One region of the Acidovorax sp. 1608163 genome, then DNA from elsewhere that is predicted to be linked to it. Evidence: predicted binding sites of a transcription regulator. Region 1 holds the regulator's gene; each other region holds the start of a gene.
What was found. Region 1 encodes HrcA, which represses chaperone genes, less so after heat shock. Its sites were predicted from a motif close to TTAGCACTCNNNNNNNNNGAGTGCTAA; they were not measured.
Positions count from the first base shown of each region.

Region 2: a site for HrcA is predicted at 3,445-3,471, ahead of rpoH (RNA polymerase sigma factor RpoH). Genes of this name have one in related genera too.
Region 3: a site for HrcA is predicted at 4,366-4,392, ahead of EAG14_RS17795 (co-chaperone GroES). Genes of this name have one in related genera too.

Region 1 covers NZ_CP033069.1:3,494,983-3,500,817, reverse strand. Annotated here, with positions in the region: gene rapZ (RNase adapter RapZ) at 1-815, opposite strand, end outside; gene recN (DNA repair protein RecN) at 805-2,481, opposite strand; gene EAG14_RS15505 (NAD kinase) at 2,484-3,377, opposite strand; gene hrcA (heat-inducible transcriptional repressor HrcA) at 3,406-4,410, shown strand; tRNA gene EAG14_RS15495 (tRNA-Ile) at 4,453-4,529, shown strand; tRNA gene EAG14_RS15490 (tRNA-Arg) at 4,710-4,786, shown strand; gene greB (transcription elongation factor GreB) at 4,867-5,433, shown strand; gene EAG14_RS15480 (bifunctional (p)ppGpp synthetase/guanosine-3',5'-bis(diphosphate) 3'-pyrophosphohydrolase) at 5,595-5,835, opposite strand, start outside.
Region 2 covers NZ_CP033069.1:3,622,114-3,627,948, forward strand. Annotated here, with positions in the region: gene EAG14_RS16090 (LysR family transcriptional regulator) at 1-550, opposite strand, end outside; gene EAG14_RS16095 (inositol monophosphatase family protein) at 672-1,505, shown strand; gene EAG14_RS16100 (NAD(P)-dependent oxidoreductase) at 1,502-2,122, shown strand; gene EAG14_RS22895 (hypothetical protein) at 2,499-2,666, shown strand; gene rpoH (RNA polymerase sigma factor RpoH) at 3,502-4,443, shown strand; gene EAG14_RS16115 (tripartite tricarboxylate transporter substrate binding protein) at 4,675-5,688, shown strand; gene EAG14_RS16120 (SCO family protein) at 5,759-5,835, opposite strand, start outside.
Region 3 covers NZ_CP033069.1:4,000,923-4,006,757, forward strand. Annotated here, with positions in the region: gene rfbA (glucose-1-phosphate thymidylyltransferase RfbA) at 1-87, opposite strand, end outside; partial or broken gene rfbB (dTDP-glucose 4,6-dehydratase) at 93-1,165, opposite strand; gene EAG14_RS23450 (hypothetical protein) at 1,162-1,419, opposite strand; gene EAG14_RS17780 (glycosyltransferase family 2 protein) at 1,401-2,276, opposite strand; gene EAG14_RS17785 (mannose-1-phosphate guanylyltransferase/mannose-6-phosphate isomerase) at 2,273-3,748, opposite strand; gene EAG14_RS17790 (DUF2304 domain-containing protein) at 3,745-4,128, opposite strand; gene EAG14_RS17795 (co-chaperone GroES) at 4,471-4,761, shown strand; gene groL (chaperonin GroEL) at 4,858-5,835, shown strand, end outside.

The DNA of each region.
Region 1 (5,835 bases):
TCAAAAATCTGCGCCAGTTGCTCTACCAAGTACACCGAACGGTGCTGGCCTCCAGTGCATCCAATGGCCACAGTGACATAGCTCCTGTGGTTTTGTTCCAAGACGTCCAGCCAGTGGGTTAGAAATTGCTCGATGTGTTGGCGCATGGTGGATACGTCCGGCTGCTGCTTCAAAAAATCGGCCACAGGCGCATCCAACCCGGTGAGGTCTCGCAATGCGTTCTCGTAGTGGGGGTTGGGTAGCATGCGTACGTCAAACACATAGTCCGCGTCCACCGGAATGCCCCGTTTGAAGGCAAATGACTGGAACACCAGCGTCATGCCACCCGGCGCTACGGACAGCAGTCCCTTGACATAGCTTTGCAATTGGGACGCGCGGATGTTGCTGGTGTCGATGACATGGGCTTGTTCGCGCAGGTCGGCCAGCAGCTCCCGCTCCAACTCAATGATTTGCACCAGTGCTTGGCGTCCCTGTTGGGTTTCGTCGTGGGAGAGTGGGTGCCTTCGCCTTGTCTCTGAAAACCGGCGTACCAAAGTGCCTGTGGTTGCATCCAAGAACAGAGACTGAACGACGACCCCTTGGGACTTTAGTCGGTTGAGTTCTTTGGGGACCTGGGGCAACGAGGTGGCACTGCGCACATCCATCGCAATCGCCACTCTGTTGCCGTGGTGCTGATGCTCCAGAGCGACAAATGCGGTCAGCAGTTCGGGAGGCAAATTGTCGACGCAGTAGTAACCTGCATCTTCCATGGCATGGAGTGCCACCGACTTTCCAGAACCCGACATTCCGGTGATCAACACGATTTCAAGCGCCATGGGTTTCCCCGCATTCGCTGTTGGCCGCTTGCAGCATTTCTGCGGCATGGGCCAGGCTGGTGGCTGTGGAGCGCTCGCCTCCGAGCATGCGCGCAATCTCGGCAGTTCGCGCTTCTTTGGTAACGTGCCTCACTGTGCTGGTGGTGCCTGTGCTGGATCGCAGCTTGGAGACCTGCAAATGCTGGTGGGCGTATGCGGCCACTTGTGGCAGATGGGTGACTGCCAAGACCTGCCTGTCTGCGCCCAGCTTTTGCATCAAGCGACCCACGGTCTCGGCGACGGCACCGCCCACTCCGGAATCTACTTCATCGAAGATCAAAGTGGGTGCTTTGCCCAACTGGCTGGTGGTCACGGCAATGGCCAGCGAGATGCGCGATAGCTCCCCGCCAGACGCGACCTTTCCAATGGGTTTGGGCGCCATGCCAGGATGACCTGCGACGAGGAAGGACACTTCGTCCAATCCATGCGATGCCGGCTCGTGCAGTTTGCGCAACTCCACCTCAAATTTGCCACCTTGCATGCCCAGCCCTTGCATGGCCTTGGTGATCGCCAAAGACAGCCTTGGTGCCGCCTTGGTTCTTTGCACTGACAAGGCCCTGGCCGCAGCGTGAAAGGCCTTGCCGCTGGCATCCGCTTTGGTCACAAGAGCGGCGAGATCACTGGAGGCGTCCAACTGTGCCAGCGAAGTTTTCCAGTCCTTGAGCAGAGCCGGTAGGTCGCGCGGGGGGCGCTTGTGCCTGCGGGCCAGTTGGAGCCATTGCGAAATCCGTGCATCCAGCTCTGCCAATCGTGTGGGATCAATCTCAGTGCGCCGCAAATAGCTTTGCAACGAGTGTGCAACATCGCTAGCTTGGGCCAAGCTGGATGCCAGTATGTCGGCCATGCTGCTGAAATCGACCTCGATATGCTCTTGATTTTGCAGCAGAAGATGAGACCTGGAAAGCGCTGCCAGCACACCGGAGTCTTCGTCTTCCAAGAGGTCAATGGCCGACTGCGCGGCTTCGATCAATGCATGGGCGTTGGACAGGCGTTTGTGCGTTGACTCCAGCTCATCCCATTCATCGGGCTGCGGGGCGAGCTTGTCCAGTTCTGAAATTTGCCACTGAAGGCGGTCGCGTTCCTGTTGCAGCGTAGCCTGCGCTTCGTGCGCTTGTTGTACAGCTTTTTGATCTTGCCGCCACTGTGCCCAGAGCGCTGCCGTCAAACTGGGATCTGTGTTGGCATAGGCGTCCAGCAGTCCACGGACAGACTCGGGGCGGGTCAAACTCTGCCACGCGTGCTGCCCATGGATGTCCAGCAACTGCTCCCCCAAAGCCCGCAATTGGGTGGCTGTGACGGGTGTGCCGTTCATCCAGGCGCGACTTCGACCGTGGGTATCCACCGTGCGCCGCAACAAAACGGTGCTGTCGGCATCAATGCCCAAATGCTCTAGCCACGGCCGCAAATGGTCTGGTACGTCAAATTCTGCACAGATGTCCGCCTTGGTGGCGCGCTCTCTTACTACGCTGGCATCTGCCCGGGAGCCTAAGGCGATTTGCAAGGCATCCACCAAGATGGATTTGCCTGCACCGGTCTCCCCTGTCAGAACGGTAAATCCCTCTTGCAACTCCAGTTCAAGCGATTCCACGATGACAAAATCGCGCAGCACCATCCGCTTGAGTGACATGGTCAGGACCCTCCCTCATTCCAGCGGAGCTTTTTCCTCAATGTCGCAAAGTAGTTCCAGCCGACCGGGTGCAAAAAGCGCACGCAATGCTCCGACCTGCGCACAAGGATGCGATCTCCGTGCTGAAGCGAGGCCAGCGATTGCATATCAAAATTGGCGCTGACATCGCGTCCGCTCACCACTTCCACCGCCACCTCGGTCGCGTCAGATAGAACAATGGGGCGATTGGACAATGTGTGGGGGGCAATAGGAACCAGCACCCAGCCTGGAATAGAGGGGTGAAGCATGGGGCCGCCAGCAGACAGAGAGTACGCGGTGGACCCCGTAGGTGATGCAATGATCAAGCCGTCAGCACGCTGATTGGATACGAACCTGCCTCCCACTTCCACGCGTAACTCCACCATGCCAGAGGTTCCGCCTCGGTTTACCACCACATCGTTCATGGCAAAGGCTTCGAAAACCATTTCATCGTTGCGCATGACCCTGGCGTGCATCAATGGCCGGGAATCTTCTTCATATTCACCTCGCAACATGGGCCCCAGTGTGGTCTGATAGGCATCGAAAGGGATATCGGTGATAAAGCCCAATCGACCTTGGTTAATCCCAATCAGCGGCGTACCGTGCCGAGCAAGCCTTCTGGCAATCCCAAGCATGGTGCCGTCACCTCCAACGACCAGCCCGACATCACAGTTGGCAATCGCATCAACCTCTATGGACGCATATTGCCGCAGACCTGTGTTCGCAGCGGTCTCGGCTTCCAGCATGACTTCACAGCCCATATGGGTCATGAAGCTGGCAATTTCTTCCAGAGCCTGCAAGCTGCTGTCAGTCATGCCGGACGCTGCAGAGGCTTGGTATTTGCCAATCAAGGCGACGCGACGGAGTTTCGGGGTCATTTGGAAATTACATCATTAAAATCAAACAATGCTCGATGACCGTGCCAAGTTGTTGCTCAAAGCGCTTGTCGAGCGCTATATCGCTGATGGGCAGCCCGTAGGCTCGCGCACCCTTTCACGTGCGTCTGGGCTGGACCTTTCGCCTGCAACGATCCGCAATGTGATGTCGGATCTGGAGGAGTTGGGGCTGATCGCCAGCCCACACACCTCCGCCGGGCGTATTCCGACAGCCCGGGGCTACCGGCTTTTTGTGGACACGATGCTCACGGTTCAGCGCGACGGACTGGATGCGCCGCAACTGAGGCCAGAGCAGCCGCAAAAGGTCATTGCCAATGCAGCCCATTTGCTCTCAAACTTATCTCAGTTTGTGGGCGTGGTCATGGCTCCGCGCCGTACCTCGGTGTTTCGGCACATTGAGTTCTTGCGGCTCTCTGAGCGACGCTTTCTGGTCATCATCGTCTCCCCTGAAGGTGACGTTCAGAACCGCGTGATCTTTACGGACGCCGACTATTCCCAGTCACAGTTGATAGAGGCCGCCAACTTTCTCAATACCCACTATGCGGGGCTCGCGATGGAGCAGGTGCGCGAGCGCCTCAAGTCAGAGGTGGACTTGCTGCGAGGAGAAATCGCTGCATTGATGCAAGCGGCGGTGACTGTCAGCTCTGAGGTGCTTTCACAAGCGCAAGATGAAGTCGTGATTTCTGGCGAGCGCAACCTGCTGTCCGTCAGTGACTTCTCCAGCGACATGGGCAACCTGCGCAGGGCCTTCGACCTTTTTGAGCAAAAGACGCAGATACTGCGGTTGCTCGACATCTCCAGTCAGGCGGAGGGTGTGCGTATCTACATTGGCGGTGAAAGCCAAGTGGTGCCATTTGAAGAGCTGTCTGTTGTAAGTGCGCCTTACGAAGTCGATGGCAAAGTGGTTGGCACTTTGGGGGTGATCGGGCCTACGCGCATGCCGTATGACAAGATGATTCAGATCGTGGACATCACCTCCAAGTTGGTCTCCAACGCGCTCAGCTACCGCAAATAAACACCTTACAATCCGGGTCTTCCGCGAGAGCGGGTTGGTACCGGGGCGTTAGCTCAGTTGGTTAGAGCAGAGGACTCATAATCCTTTGGTCGCGGGTTCAAGTCCCTCACGCCCTACCAAAGCCCGCGGTTGTCTGCACTCTTACTTTTTTATGAAAAGTTGAGATTTTGGGGAAAACACCCATCAGAGTGCATTACAATCTGAGGCATGCGATGAAGTTGATGTCTTCGTTAAGTTGACAAAAACAAGTTGCATAAATTTTTAAAGTTATAAAAATTTATGCTATAATTCAAAGCTTAGCGGCTGTAGCTCAGCTGGATAGAGTACTTGGCTACGAACCAAGGGGTCGTGGGTTCGATTCCTGCCAGCCGCACCAATGTTTAAAGCCTGCAACTGAAAAGTTGCAGGCTTTTTCATTTGTCTGATCGCTTGATTCTTTTTGGGGATGAGCGCGCTATGAGTAAAGCCTTTACCAAAGAGTCTGATGGGGATGAGGGTGATGAAGTCGCTCTGTCTCCCATCCCCGTAGGTGGAAAAAACTACATCACACCCGCTGGATATGCCCGTTTGCGTTCTGAGCTGCTGGACCTCATCGACAACGAGCGGCCCAAGGTGGTTGAGACGGTGCACTGGGCGGCCAGCAATGGTGACCGCTCGGAGAATGGTGACTACCTGTATGGCAAAAAGCGCCTGCGCGAGATAGATCGGCGCATTCGATTTTTGACCAAGCGGCTAGAGATTGCCGAGGTGGTCGATCCCAGTTTGCACGCGGGCAGTGACCAAGTCTTCTTTGGCGCAACGGTCACCTATGGCGACGATGAAGGCATTGACCGCATCATCACCATCATGGGGATTGACGAGGCCGATAGCCATGCTGGCCAAGTCAGTTGGATTTCTCCAGTCGCACGTGCGCTGCTCAAGGCGCGTGTGGGCGATGAGGTGCCTTTGCCCACGCCGGGCGGGGTGCGGTCGTTGGAGGTTTTGTCCGTAACCTATCCAAAGCCTGCATTACCCGGCTATTGATCCGGCACGAACCTACTTGATCCGTTCACGCTGAGCTTGCCGAAGCGCTGCACAAGGTTTCGACAAGCTCAACCCGAACGGATATTTCAAGTTCAAAGAGGCCTGCTCAATAAAACCCAAGCTATCCTGGATTGATGGATGGCTTGAGGTGCTTGTGCTTGTCAGGTGGCTTGCGGAGTGATCCGTGAGGCGCGAAGGACCGCCTGGGTGCGGCGGAGGTTGCGCAGTGCGGCTTCCAGGTGGGCTTGGTCTCTGACGGCGACGATGAAGCGCAGGTCGGTGGTGTCCAGGGCGACCTCATCGTCCATGTCCACATGGGTGATGTCCGCTTCGGAGTTGGCGAGTTCCTGTGCTATGCGCGCCAGCACGCCCTTGCCATTGGCAACGGTGACTACCACGCCG
Region 2 (5,835 bases), 130 kb from region 1:
CCAGCTTCGCAGGCGACAGCCGGGCCCGGGCCAGGGGGTGTTGGCGTCGCAGCGCCAGGACGAGATGGTCCTCACCCAGCACCTGGTGCGTGATCTCCGGCTGGGTCGGCACCGACGCGCCCAGCTCCAGGTCCACCTCTGTTCGCAGCCCTTCCTGGCGCCCTGACGCGTCTTCGCCCAGGAAGCGGATGCGCAAGGCAGGTGCCGCCTCGCCCACGCTGGCGATCAGCGTTGGCGCCAGTGCGGCCAGCAGCGCATCGTGCCCGCGCAGCGTGAACACCCGGTCAAGCGTGGTGAAGTCGAGCGCACCGGCGGGCTTCAACAAGGTCGAAGCCTCCTGCACCAGGGCATGCACCTGCGCGCGGATGGCCTGGGCGTACGGCGTCGGCACCATGGTGCGACCAGCACGCACCAGGATGTCGTCGCCCGTCACATGGCGGATGCGCGACAGGGTGCGGCTCACCGCAGGCGGCGTCAGGTGCAGACGCTCCGCAGCCATGGCCACGCTGTTGTGCTCGAGCAGGGCATCGAGGGCGGTGAGCAGGTTCATATCCATTGCATCAGGGTAACGTATTCATTGCCGATATTGCACTGGACGTCATGTGATCACTTGCCTATCGTGGCGGCATGGGCACATCGAGATGCCTCCGACCACCCGCAAGACACACCACATGACCCAAGCCCTCTACCCCCTCGCCGAGCCCACCGCCGATGCCTTGCTCGCTGGCATGACCGCCGCCGCCGAACGCGCCGGGCAGCAGTTGCTGGCCCACTTCTCGCCCGATGCCCGACCGCATGACCGCAACGCCCTGATGGCGGCACTGGCCCACAACGAGGCACTGGTGGCCAAGGGCTTGCGCGATGCGCTCAGCGCACTGCGCCCCGGTGCCAACTGGCTGGACGGCGAACTCGAAGCCATGCCCCTGCCCGATGGCGAGTGGTGGGTGGTGGATGCCGTGGAGGGCAACGTCAACCACGTCCATGGCCTGGGCGACTGGGGCGTGAGCATCACACTGGTACGCGATCGCCAACCTGTGCTCGCCGTGTTCCACCACCCGCTAGAGGGCATGATGTGGACTGCAGTGAGCGGCAAGGGCGCGCACCGCAACGGCCAGGCCGTGCGTGTCAGCGCGAAGACGCAACTGGCAGACGCCATCGTCAGCACAGGCCAGGCCGAGGCGGGACAAACCGCCACCTACGGGCCGATCGGTGGGTCGGTCACCGCCATGCTCGGCCACGCCTTGCTGGTGCGCACGTCGGTGCCATCGACCTTCCCGATGCTGCATGTCGCCAGCGGCCAGAACGACGTCTTCTGGCAGTACGCCTGCGTGCTGCCGGGCGTGGCGGCGGGCGTGCTGTTTGTCCAGGAGGCGGGCGGCACGGTGAGCCGCATCGATGGCTCGCCTTGGCAGCCCGGCGCAACCGACATCCTGATGGCTGCGCCAGCGCTGCACGCGGCAGCCACTGCCGTGCTGCGCTCCATCCCGAGCCAGGAGGCTGCATGAAGCTCGCCATCCTGGGTGCCAGCGGCGGCACGGGCCGAGAACTTGTGCAACAGGCGTTGGCGCGTGGCCATGAGGTCAGCGCGCTGGTGCGCGACCCCGCCCGCAGCGGGTTCGATCCGCACCCCCGATTGCGGCTTGTGCGCGTCGATGTCTACGACCCATCGTCGCTACGCCAGGCGCTGGGCGCCGATGTCACCTTGCTGTCCGCATTGGGCATCGGCAAGGGCGGGCGGCCTGGCGTGCTCACCGCAGGGGCACGCGCGGTGGTGGCCGCCAGACCGGCCCGCGTTATCTGGCTGGGTGCGTTCGGCACCGGGCAGACGGCAAGCCAAGGTGGCTGGGCCGTCCGCATGCTGCTGGCCCTGGTGTTGGGCAAAGAAGTGCCGGACAAGGTCGAGGCCGACACGACGGTGCTGCGCGCGGGCGGCACCGTCTTCCATGCGGGGCCGCTTGGTGAGGGGTCAGTGGCCACCTCACGGCGCACCGTGGCACCCGATGTTGCGCCCCGCCGACTCTTCCCTGCCGGAGTCAGCAGGGCCACTGTCGCCGCAGCCATGCTCGACGAAGCCGAATCGCCGCGCTTCGCGGGTGCCCTTGCGGTGCCCTTGGCACGTTGAGGAATGCCGCGAGCCCGGCGGTCCTATTTCGGGACTGGATCGAAGCGAGGATGTCGTTGCGGGTGTCGTTGGAGAGGGTTGCGGTTGCGGAGGCCATGGGGCAACCATGACGCTGATCGGATTGGTAGCCTACAAGGCGTCGATTTTTTGAAGGGCGTTCCGCCACACGACTGCCTCGGTACTACAGCGCGTCATGCCGCGCCGGGGCTCTGACGATTGCTGCGCCCGATTCAGATATGTGCGCTTCAAGCAGCCGGCAAGCACGACCGACGTCCCTCTCCCCGACGGCCGCCAGCAGCTGGCGGCGTTCGTGCTGGGGCGCAGGGTCATAGTCGACGCGAGCGGCGGTCGTGTGCATGTAACTCATGCGCGATTCGTGGAGTATGTCGATGCTGGCGACAACACCATCGGACAGATCACCGGCATCGACTGCGCAGCCACGGCCTCGGACGGGCACAACGCCCTGGCCAAGCTGATGCTGCCTGAGGGCGAGACCCACTGCGCCATGCTCAATCGCCTGGACAAAGCAATCCGGCGGTACTAAGACACCGACGAGATAAACCCGCCATAGGGCGGGCTGGCGGGGTGGCCGTCAGGCTGGGATGGACAGACGCTCACAGAGTGGGCGCAATGATGCCTCGGGCGGAAAGTTGATCTGGGGGCGTGCCACGCTCTCCCGGTTGCTTCTCGGCATGACATTCGAACTCACCAGCGACAGCTCAGGGTTGGGAGCGGAAAGCCATTAATGCCAAGACCGGTCGCTCACGCTGACTCTGCCCTGGTTGCATGGCTCGAACGACCGGTGTCGAAGGTTAAGCAGTCAATCAAGCAAGCGCCCTCCGTATGACTGCTTGCAGCAATCGTTGCCGGTCAGATCGCAAACAACAATGACAGGTGACAGCCTGAAGCAGCCATCAACACATCCAAAAGCCAGTACCCAATTACAAAATGCTGTGGCGATATCGCTCAGGCACGCCACAAGCGGAGGTGCGCATTTTCAGCGCCCTTGAGAAGCGGGAAAAACGCGCTCATGGGAAGCCGTTTGGATGCCTTGAACCAAGGGGTTTGACATGCATGTCATTTCAGGCGGGGCATACGAGGATTGCTGAAAAATTGCCCAAAATTTAAGCAAATTCGCTAGCAACAACGCCCTAGAAATCCATAAAAAATATACAAATCAATAACTTACGAGATTTTTTGCAAACCAAAAAATACAAAACTCAGTGAGAAAAATACAAAACTCCCCGAGAATCGACACTCGCCAATGCAGCCACCGCCTTCGCCGCAATCCCATATGCCAACTGCGGGTGGGAACTTTGGCCTTAGCACTCTATCTATGAGAGTGCTAACATGATGCTATTGAGGAAAGGATTCCCGGCATGACACTTTCATCTGGAACCGCAATCACTGCTGTGACACCCACCAGCCCCTGGGCGCTAGTCCCGGCCCTGGGCAACTTGGACGCCTACATTTCGGCGGTCAACCGCCTGCCCCTGCTGACGCAGGAAGAAGAGCAGACTTACGCCCGCCAACTCAAAGAAAACAACGATGTGGACGCTGCGGGCCGCTTGGTGATGTCGCACCTGCGCTTGGTGGTTTCCATTTCACGCCAGTACCTGGGGTACGGGTTGCCCCATGGCGATCTGATCCAGGAAGGCAATGTCGGCCTGATGAAGGCCGTCAAGCGTTTTGACCCTGACCAGGGCGTTCGGCTGGTGAGCTACGCCATGCACTGGATCAAGGCCGAGATCCATGAATACATTCTGAAAAACTGGCGCATGGTCAAGGTGGCGACCACCAAGGCCCAGCGCAAGCTGTTTTTCAATCTGCGCTCGATGAAACAGGGCTTCAAGGCCGATGCCAGCGCAGCTGATGCTGCCACGCACCGCGACACGCTGTCTGACCACGAAATCGATGTAGTGGCAGCACAGCTGAACGTGAAGCGCGAAGAGGTCATTGAGATGGAAACGCGCATGTCGGGTGGCGATGTGCTGCTGGACCCCACCCCTTCGGACGACAGCGAGCAAGCCTTTGGCCCGATTGCTTACTTGGCCGATGCATCGCACGAGCCCACGGCCATGATTGAGTCGCGCCAACGCGATGTGCTGGCGTCTGACGGTATTGCCAATGCGCTGGCCAGCCTGGACGAGCGCAGCCGCCGTATTGTGGAAGAGCGCTGGCTGAAGGTGAACGACGATGGCTCTGGCGGCATGACGCTGCACGAGCTGGCGGCGGTTTACGGCGTGAGTGCTGAACGCATCCGGCAAATTGAAGTGGCTGCGATGAAGAAAATGAAGAAGGCTTTGACGGAACCCGCCTAAGCCATTGAAGCAAGGTGCGAGTGGGGTACAGCGGGCATGCAGCGGCACTACCATTTGGGAGCCTTGCCGATAGACCCCACACAGGGCCCGCCAGGAACCTGTTGATGCTGATTGCGATGCCCCTGCGTGGTGGCTTCGCAAGCTAGTCAACAGATTTGGCGGGCTTTTCTTTGTGCGGTGCAAAGGCGCTTTGCCGTGTGCCGCACATTCATACACCTTGGAAGGAGCCCCATGCATCCCGTGTTCTCTCGCCGCAGTGCCGTTGTCCTGGCGTTGACGGCATTGGCTTCGTCTTGTGCTCTGGCCCAAAAAGCCCCAGCCGTTGCAGCCCAGGCCCCCTGGCCTACCAAACCGCTGAAAATTGTGGTTGGCTTCCCACCGGGCTCTTCGCCCGACCTGACGGCTCGCACTTTTTCTGAGCCTTTGTCCAAGGCATTGGGGCAGCCGGTGCTGGTGGAAAACAAGGTGGGCGCAGGCGGCAACATTGGGGCCGATGCGGTGGCCAAGGCACGGGATGACCATACGATTGGCTTGATGATCAACGGCAACATGACGATTGCCAAGCTGATCAATGCCGCTGTGCCCTATGACCCGCAAAAGGACTTGGCACCGCTGACGCTGGTGGGCACATCGCCCCTGGTGCTGACGGCCCCGCTGAGCCAGCCCGGGGTGTCGGCCACCGCCGACGCCCGCGAGTTCATGGCCGCTGCACGCAGCGCAGGCGACAAATGGAGCTACGGCACGCCGGGCGTGGGCACAGTGGGCCACATTGGCACAGAGCTGCTGAAAGCGCGCAGCGGCATCAACCCGGTGCATGTGCCCTATGCAGGCTACCCACAGGTGGCCACCGCCATGCTGGGCGGGCAACTGCAGATGGCGCTGCTGCCCCCGGCGCTGGCGCAGGCGCAAGTCAAGGCAGGCAAGCTGCGGGCGATTGGGGTGACATCGGCAGGCCGCAGCGCGCTAGCGCCCGATGTACCCAGCCTGAGTGAGGCGGGCATCCAGGGCTTTGAGCTGGAAATTTGGAATGCTTTTGCCACCCCTGCCACCATGCCCAAGCACCTGCAGGTGCGGCTGGCCACCGTACTGGCAGAGATTGCACGCACCCCGGATGTGCGGGCCAAGCTGTTCCAGCAAGGCTGGCAAGTGGCTGGCACGTCCCCTGAGGGCCTGGCCAATCGCATCAAGGCGGATACGGCCACCCTGGGGCAGATCATTGCCCAGCGGGGCATCAAGGCAGATTGAGCCCGGTAGTCCGGTGGGCCATGCCGATAGGCAGACCCCGCTACCAACGCTGTGCCAACCTGCTTTCGCCCTACTTTGACTCTTTGAGCAAGGTGGCCACATCCGCCGCCAGGGCCGCGGCGCCGCTGCCGTAGCGGTGGTACACGC
Region 3 (5,835 bases), 510 kb from region 1:
CAGCAGTTGCTTGCTGATGGCCAGCGTGGCCGGGTGCAGGCGCGTGCCAGAGCCGCCGGCCAGGATGATGCCTTTGCGCTTATTCATGCGATTTACTTAGCTGTTGAATTGTCATATTGCTTTTGCACCCACTCGCGGTAGGCACCCGATTGCACCTGCGCCACCCACTCGGGGTTGTCCAGGTACCACTGCACGGTCTTGCGGATACCGGTGTCAAACGTCTCGGCAGGCTTCCAGCCCAGCTCACGCTCGATCTTGCGGGCGTCGATGGCGTAGCGGCGGTCGTGGCCGGGGCGGTCGGTGACGTAGGTGATCTGGGTGCGGTAGCTCTGGCCGTCAGCGCGGGGGCGCAGCTCGTCGAGCAGGGCGCACACGGTGTTGACGATGTCGATGTTGGGCTTTTCGTTCCAGCCGCCCACGTTGTAGGTCTCGCCCAGGCGGCCGGCTTCGAGCACGCGGCGGATGGCGCTGCAGTGGTCACGCACGTACAGCCAGTCGCGCACCTGCATGCCGTCGCCGTACACGGGCAGGTTTTTGCCTGCCAGGGCGTTGACGATCATGAGGGGGATGAGCTTTTCGGGGAAGTGCAGCGGGCCGTAGTTGTTGCTGCAGTTGGTGGTGAGCACCGGCAGGCCGTAGGTGTGGTGCCAGGCGCGCACTAGGTGGTCGCTGGCGGCCTTGCTGGCCGAGTACGGGCTGTTGGGCTCGTAGGTGTTGTCTTCGGTGAAGGCCGGGTCGGTGGCCGAGAGGGTGCCGTAGACCTCGTCGGTAGAGACGTGCAGGAAGCGGAACGCTTCTTTTTTGATAGCTGGCAGCGCTTGCCAGTATTGCCTTGCAGCCTCCAAAAGCCTGAAGGTGCCGACGACGTTGGTCTGGATGAAGTCTTCGGGCCGTGGATGGAGCGGTCCACATGCGATTCGGCTGCAAAGTTGACGATGGCACGGGGCTGGTGCTCGGCCAGCAGGCGCGCGAGCAAGGCGGTGTCGCCAATGTCGCCCTGCACAAAGACGTGGCGGGGGTTGCCCTGCACGCTAGCGAGGTTGTGCAGGTTGCCTGCGTAGGTGAGTTTGTCGAGGTTGACCACGGGCTCGTCGCCGTTGGCAATCCAGTCGAGCACAAAGTTGGCGCCAATGAAGCCGGCGCCGCCAGTTACCAAGATGGTCATACTTTTGACCCAAAGAAAAAGTGTTTGAAAACAGCATGCCCTTGCAGCACCTGCCGCAGATAGCCAGTGCGGTAGAAGCGCTTGGTAATGCGGTCATTCAGCGCATGGCTGTGCGTCTTTAAGTTCACTTGAAGTTGTTTGCGCTCGGCCCAGAATTCAGGGGCCTTGCGCCAGGCATCGCGGTACACCCGAAGCATCAGCGAAAACCGCCCGGACAAAGTGTGTCGGCCTATCATCAAGATGTGTGCCAACATCCAAAACACCCCATACCGCCACCAGAGATGGGAAGGTGCCAACTTGATGTGCATCCACAGGGCATTGCGCAGCCCATGGTAGGCAATGAAAGGGTTGTAGCCCCCCCACTGCTGGCCTGGCCTTCATGCAACGCCAGCAGCTGGTCCAGATACACCGGACGGTAACCCATCAGCACGGCGCGCATGACAAGGTCAGTGTCTTCGCAGTAGCAGAAAAAGCGGGGGTCAAAGCAATAACCCGAGACGGCTTTCAGTTGCTCTACCAATGCCCGATTGAACATGCAGCAACCCCCGGTAGGTCCGACGTACAGGTCGTCTAGGGTTTTGCGGTCTGCAGGCATCAAGCTGGCATACAAAGCGATGCCAAGCGTATCAACCTCAGCAGGATTGGCCAGATTGTGCATACGCCCCCCGGCAAGGCCAGCCCCTTCGCCGGCGGCCTGCAGTGCATCACGCAGCAATGCAAGCATGTCTTTTTGCGCAACAGCATCATTGTTAAGCAGCATGATGTAGTTGCAAGTGGCCTGCTTCAATAGCAGGTCAATCAGCACATTGCTTCCCTCGGCAAACCCGAGGTTCCGCTCAGACCGATAAATACGCAAGGACCCGACCTGCGGCGCACGCGCGCCTTCCAGCAGATGGTGGTAATCGGCGGCTGCAGAGGCGTTATCGAGCACAAGCACCCAATCCGGCAGCAGGGTCGATTGCTGGATGGATTCCAGACAGCGCAGCGTTTGCCGGGCTGTGTTGTAGTTGATCACGAGCACACCTACACCCTGCCCTGAGCTCTCTGCCGCAGCCAGACACAAGGCCTCTACAACGTCCATTGTTGGATTTGTATTGCGCAGCTCAGTCATGCAGCTTTGCTCACTGGTGGCACTCGACCGTAAACGTCATCCAAGCGGACGATATCGTCCTCTCCTAGATAAGATCCAGACTGGATCTCAATGATTTCCAGCGGCTGCGTCCCAGGATTACTCAAGCGGTGCGTTTGCCCCAACGGAATGTAGGTGGATTCGTCTTCCTGCAACTGAAAACAGCGATCGCCATGGGTGACTTCTGCAATGCCTTTGACCACGACCCAATGCTCAGCGCGGTACTTGTGCATTTGCAAGCTCAGGCTGGCCCCCGGATTGACCACAATGCGTTTGACTTGGAACCGCTCGCCGCTATCGATCAGGTCATACCAACCCCAGGGGCGATGAACCTTTCGATGCTGGCTGGCAAGTTTGTTACCCTTTTGGTTTAGCTGGGCCACTACAGCCTTAACCTCTTGGGTACACCGTTTGTCGGCTATCAAAACGGCGTCTGGGGTCTCGACAACCACCACGTCTTTAAGACCGATACCCGCTACCAAACGGCTTGAAGACAGAAACAGAGAGCCGCTGCAACCGTGGTGTTGAACAGCATCACCCACCACGGCATTTCCTTCATTGTCGCGGTCTAACACGCTCCACAGCGCATCCCAAGAGCCAACATCTGACCAACCAGCCTGCAACGGAACCACACTGATTGGGATGCCCCATTCAGGATGGGCAGGCAGCTTCTCCATCACGGCATAGTCAATGGAATCCGAAGGGCACGACTCAAATGCGGCGGCACTGGGGCGGATGAAATCCATATCGCACCGCGCTGCCTGCATTGCCCCCTCACAGCAGCTCAAGATGTCAGGTCGGCCTGCAACCAGCGCCTTCAACCAGATACTTGGCCGCATCATGAAAATGCCGCTGTTCCACAGATAGTTACCCTGGGCCAGGTATTGCTTCGCCAGCGCCAAGCTCGGTTTTTCCGTAAAACCCTCCACAGGAAACGCTTGATTTGCTTGTTCCCGCCGATACTGGATGTAGCCATAGCCTGTTTCAGGATGCTGCGGCACCACACCAAAGGTGACAATCCCTCCCTCAGACGCCAGCCCATACCCCAGCCGCACGGCATGATGAAAGGCGTCCATGTCCCTGATCACATGGTCTGCAGGCATGACAAGCATCACCGGATCTTCGTTGCCAGCACGTGCGTGCAGCGCGGCCAGAGCAAGGGCAGGAGCGGTGTTTCGAGCCACTGGCTCGAGGATGAGATCGGCATGACGAATACCGATTTCCAGCAACTGGTTGGCGGCCAAAAACCGATGATCCTCATTGCAAACCAGCAGCGGCGAAAAGGCCACAGCTACATCGCCCTCAAAGCCATGCAACCTCATTGCAGTCTGCTGAAGCATGGTTTGCTCACCAGCAAGTGCAAGAAACTGTTTGGGGTAACTCTCCCGAGACAAAGGAAAAAGGCGAGTGCCAGACCCGCCGCACAGGATGACAGGAAGCAGTGGACAGGTCATATGCCAGAGGAGTTACCAGGCGACTGCTGCCCATGGTCATCTGTGCGAGCTTCCAAATCTGCCTGAAGCAAAGCCAAGCGCTGGTTGAGCCGACGCACATCGCGCTCTATGCGCGTATTCACCATGTCGGAGTGCAGTGATTTCACCAAAAGCACCATACATGCGAGCAAGAGCAGCAACGCGGGTGGGTAGCTGATCCCAAGCAATGCCGCCAGCTTGTCAATCAGCCCTGGCCATGCACCCAACAATGCAGCGGCCCCCGCCACCAGCACCCAGAAAAGACCATGCATCACATAGAGATGGTCTCTGCGAATGAGATGAAGGATCAGCGCCGCAAGGCCAATGCCCATTAGCGTGGTGGTCAGTTGCAAGGACGCCATTCGGTTTTGAGGAGAGTGAGCGCCTCACTCTGCATCGCAAGAGTGTTTACAGGGCAAGAGGCGCGGAGTAGGAAACGCCTGGGAAAGTCGAAGATGGGCGGACTCCCCCCTCTCCACAGCGTTCAGTGTGTTGTCAGATTGTATATAGCGGGTAAAGCGTCCCGAGTTGGCCCCAGGTAAAAGTTGTGAGGTACGCCAGAGGCTCAGCCCTTGAAATGCCATCAAATGCCCCTATCATTAGCACTCACACAGGCAGAGTGCTAACAATGCCGTGCCATTAATTGCAAAGCGCTGGGGATGGCCTCTGGCGCGCCACGTAACTTTCATCACAGGAGAGATCCAATGAACCTTCGCCCTCTGCACGACCGCGTGATTGTCAAGCGCATCGAAAGCGAAACAACGACTGCCTCCGGCATCGTGATCCCTGACAACGCCGCTGAAAAGCCCGATCAAGGTGAAGTGCTGGCCGTCGGCCCCGGCAAGAAGAACGACAAGGGCGAAGTGCTCGCCCTGAACGTGAAAGTCGGCGACCGCGTTCTGTTCGGCAAGTACTCGGGCCAGACCGTCAAGGTCAACGGCGACGAGCTGCTGGTCATGAAAGAAGACGATTTGTTCGCAGTGGTCGAGAAGTAATTCTCTCTCCCTGCTGATTTACTCATTTTTTCATAGCTGCTCGCGCTTTCCAGACAAGCGCCGGCAGCCAGTTTGAACCCAATTTAGGAGCTCCAAATGGCAGCAAAAGACGTAGTTTTCGGCGGCGAAGCCCGCGCTCGCATGGTTGAAGGCGTGAACATCCTGGCCAACGCGGTCAAGGTGACCCTGGGCCCCAAGGGCCGCAATGTGGTGCTGGAGCGCTCGTTCGGCGCCCCTACCGTGACCAAGGACGGTGTGTCCGTGGCCAAGGAAATCGAACTCAAGGACAAGCTGCAGAACATGGGCGCCCAGCTCGTGAAGGAAGTGGCTTCCAAGACCAGCGACAACGCTGGTGACGGCACCACCACCGCCACCGTGCTGGCACAAGCCATCGTTCGCGAAGGCTTCAAGTACGTGGCCGCTGGCATCAACCCAATGGACCTGAAGCGCGGTATCGACAAGGCTGTTGCAGCCCTGGTGATCGAGCTGAAGAAGGCTTCCAAGCCCACCACCACCTCCAAGGAAATCGCCCAAGTGGGTTCGATCTCCGCCAACTCCGACGAAACCATCGGCAAGCTGATCGCTGACGCCATGGACAAGGTTGGCAAGGAAGGCGTGATCACCGTGGAAGACGGCAAGTCGCTGGACAGCGAACTGGACGTCGTGGAAGGCATGCAGTTCGACCGCGGCTACCTGTCGCCCTACTTCATCAACAACCCAGAAAAGCAATCCGCCATTCTGGACAACCCCTTCGTGCTGCTGTTCGACAAGAAGATCAGCAACATCCGCGACCTGCTGCCCACGCTGGAGCAAGTTGCCAAGGCTGGCCGTCCCCTGCTGATCATTGCCGAAGAAGTTGACGGCGAAGCCCTGGCTACGCTGGTGGTCAACACGATCCGCGGCATCCTGAAGGTTGTGGCTGTGAAGGCTCCTGGCTTCGGCGACCGCCGCAAGGCCATGCTGGAAGACATCGCCATCCTGACGGGCGGCAAGGTCATCGCTGAAGAAGTGGGCCTGACCCTGGAAAAGGTCACCCTGGCCGACCTGGGCCAAGCCAAGCGCATCGAAGTGGGC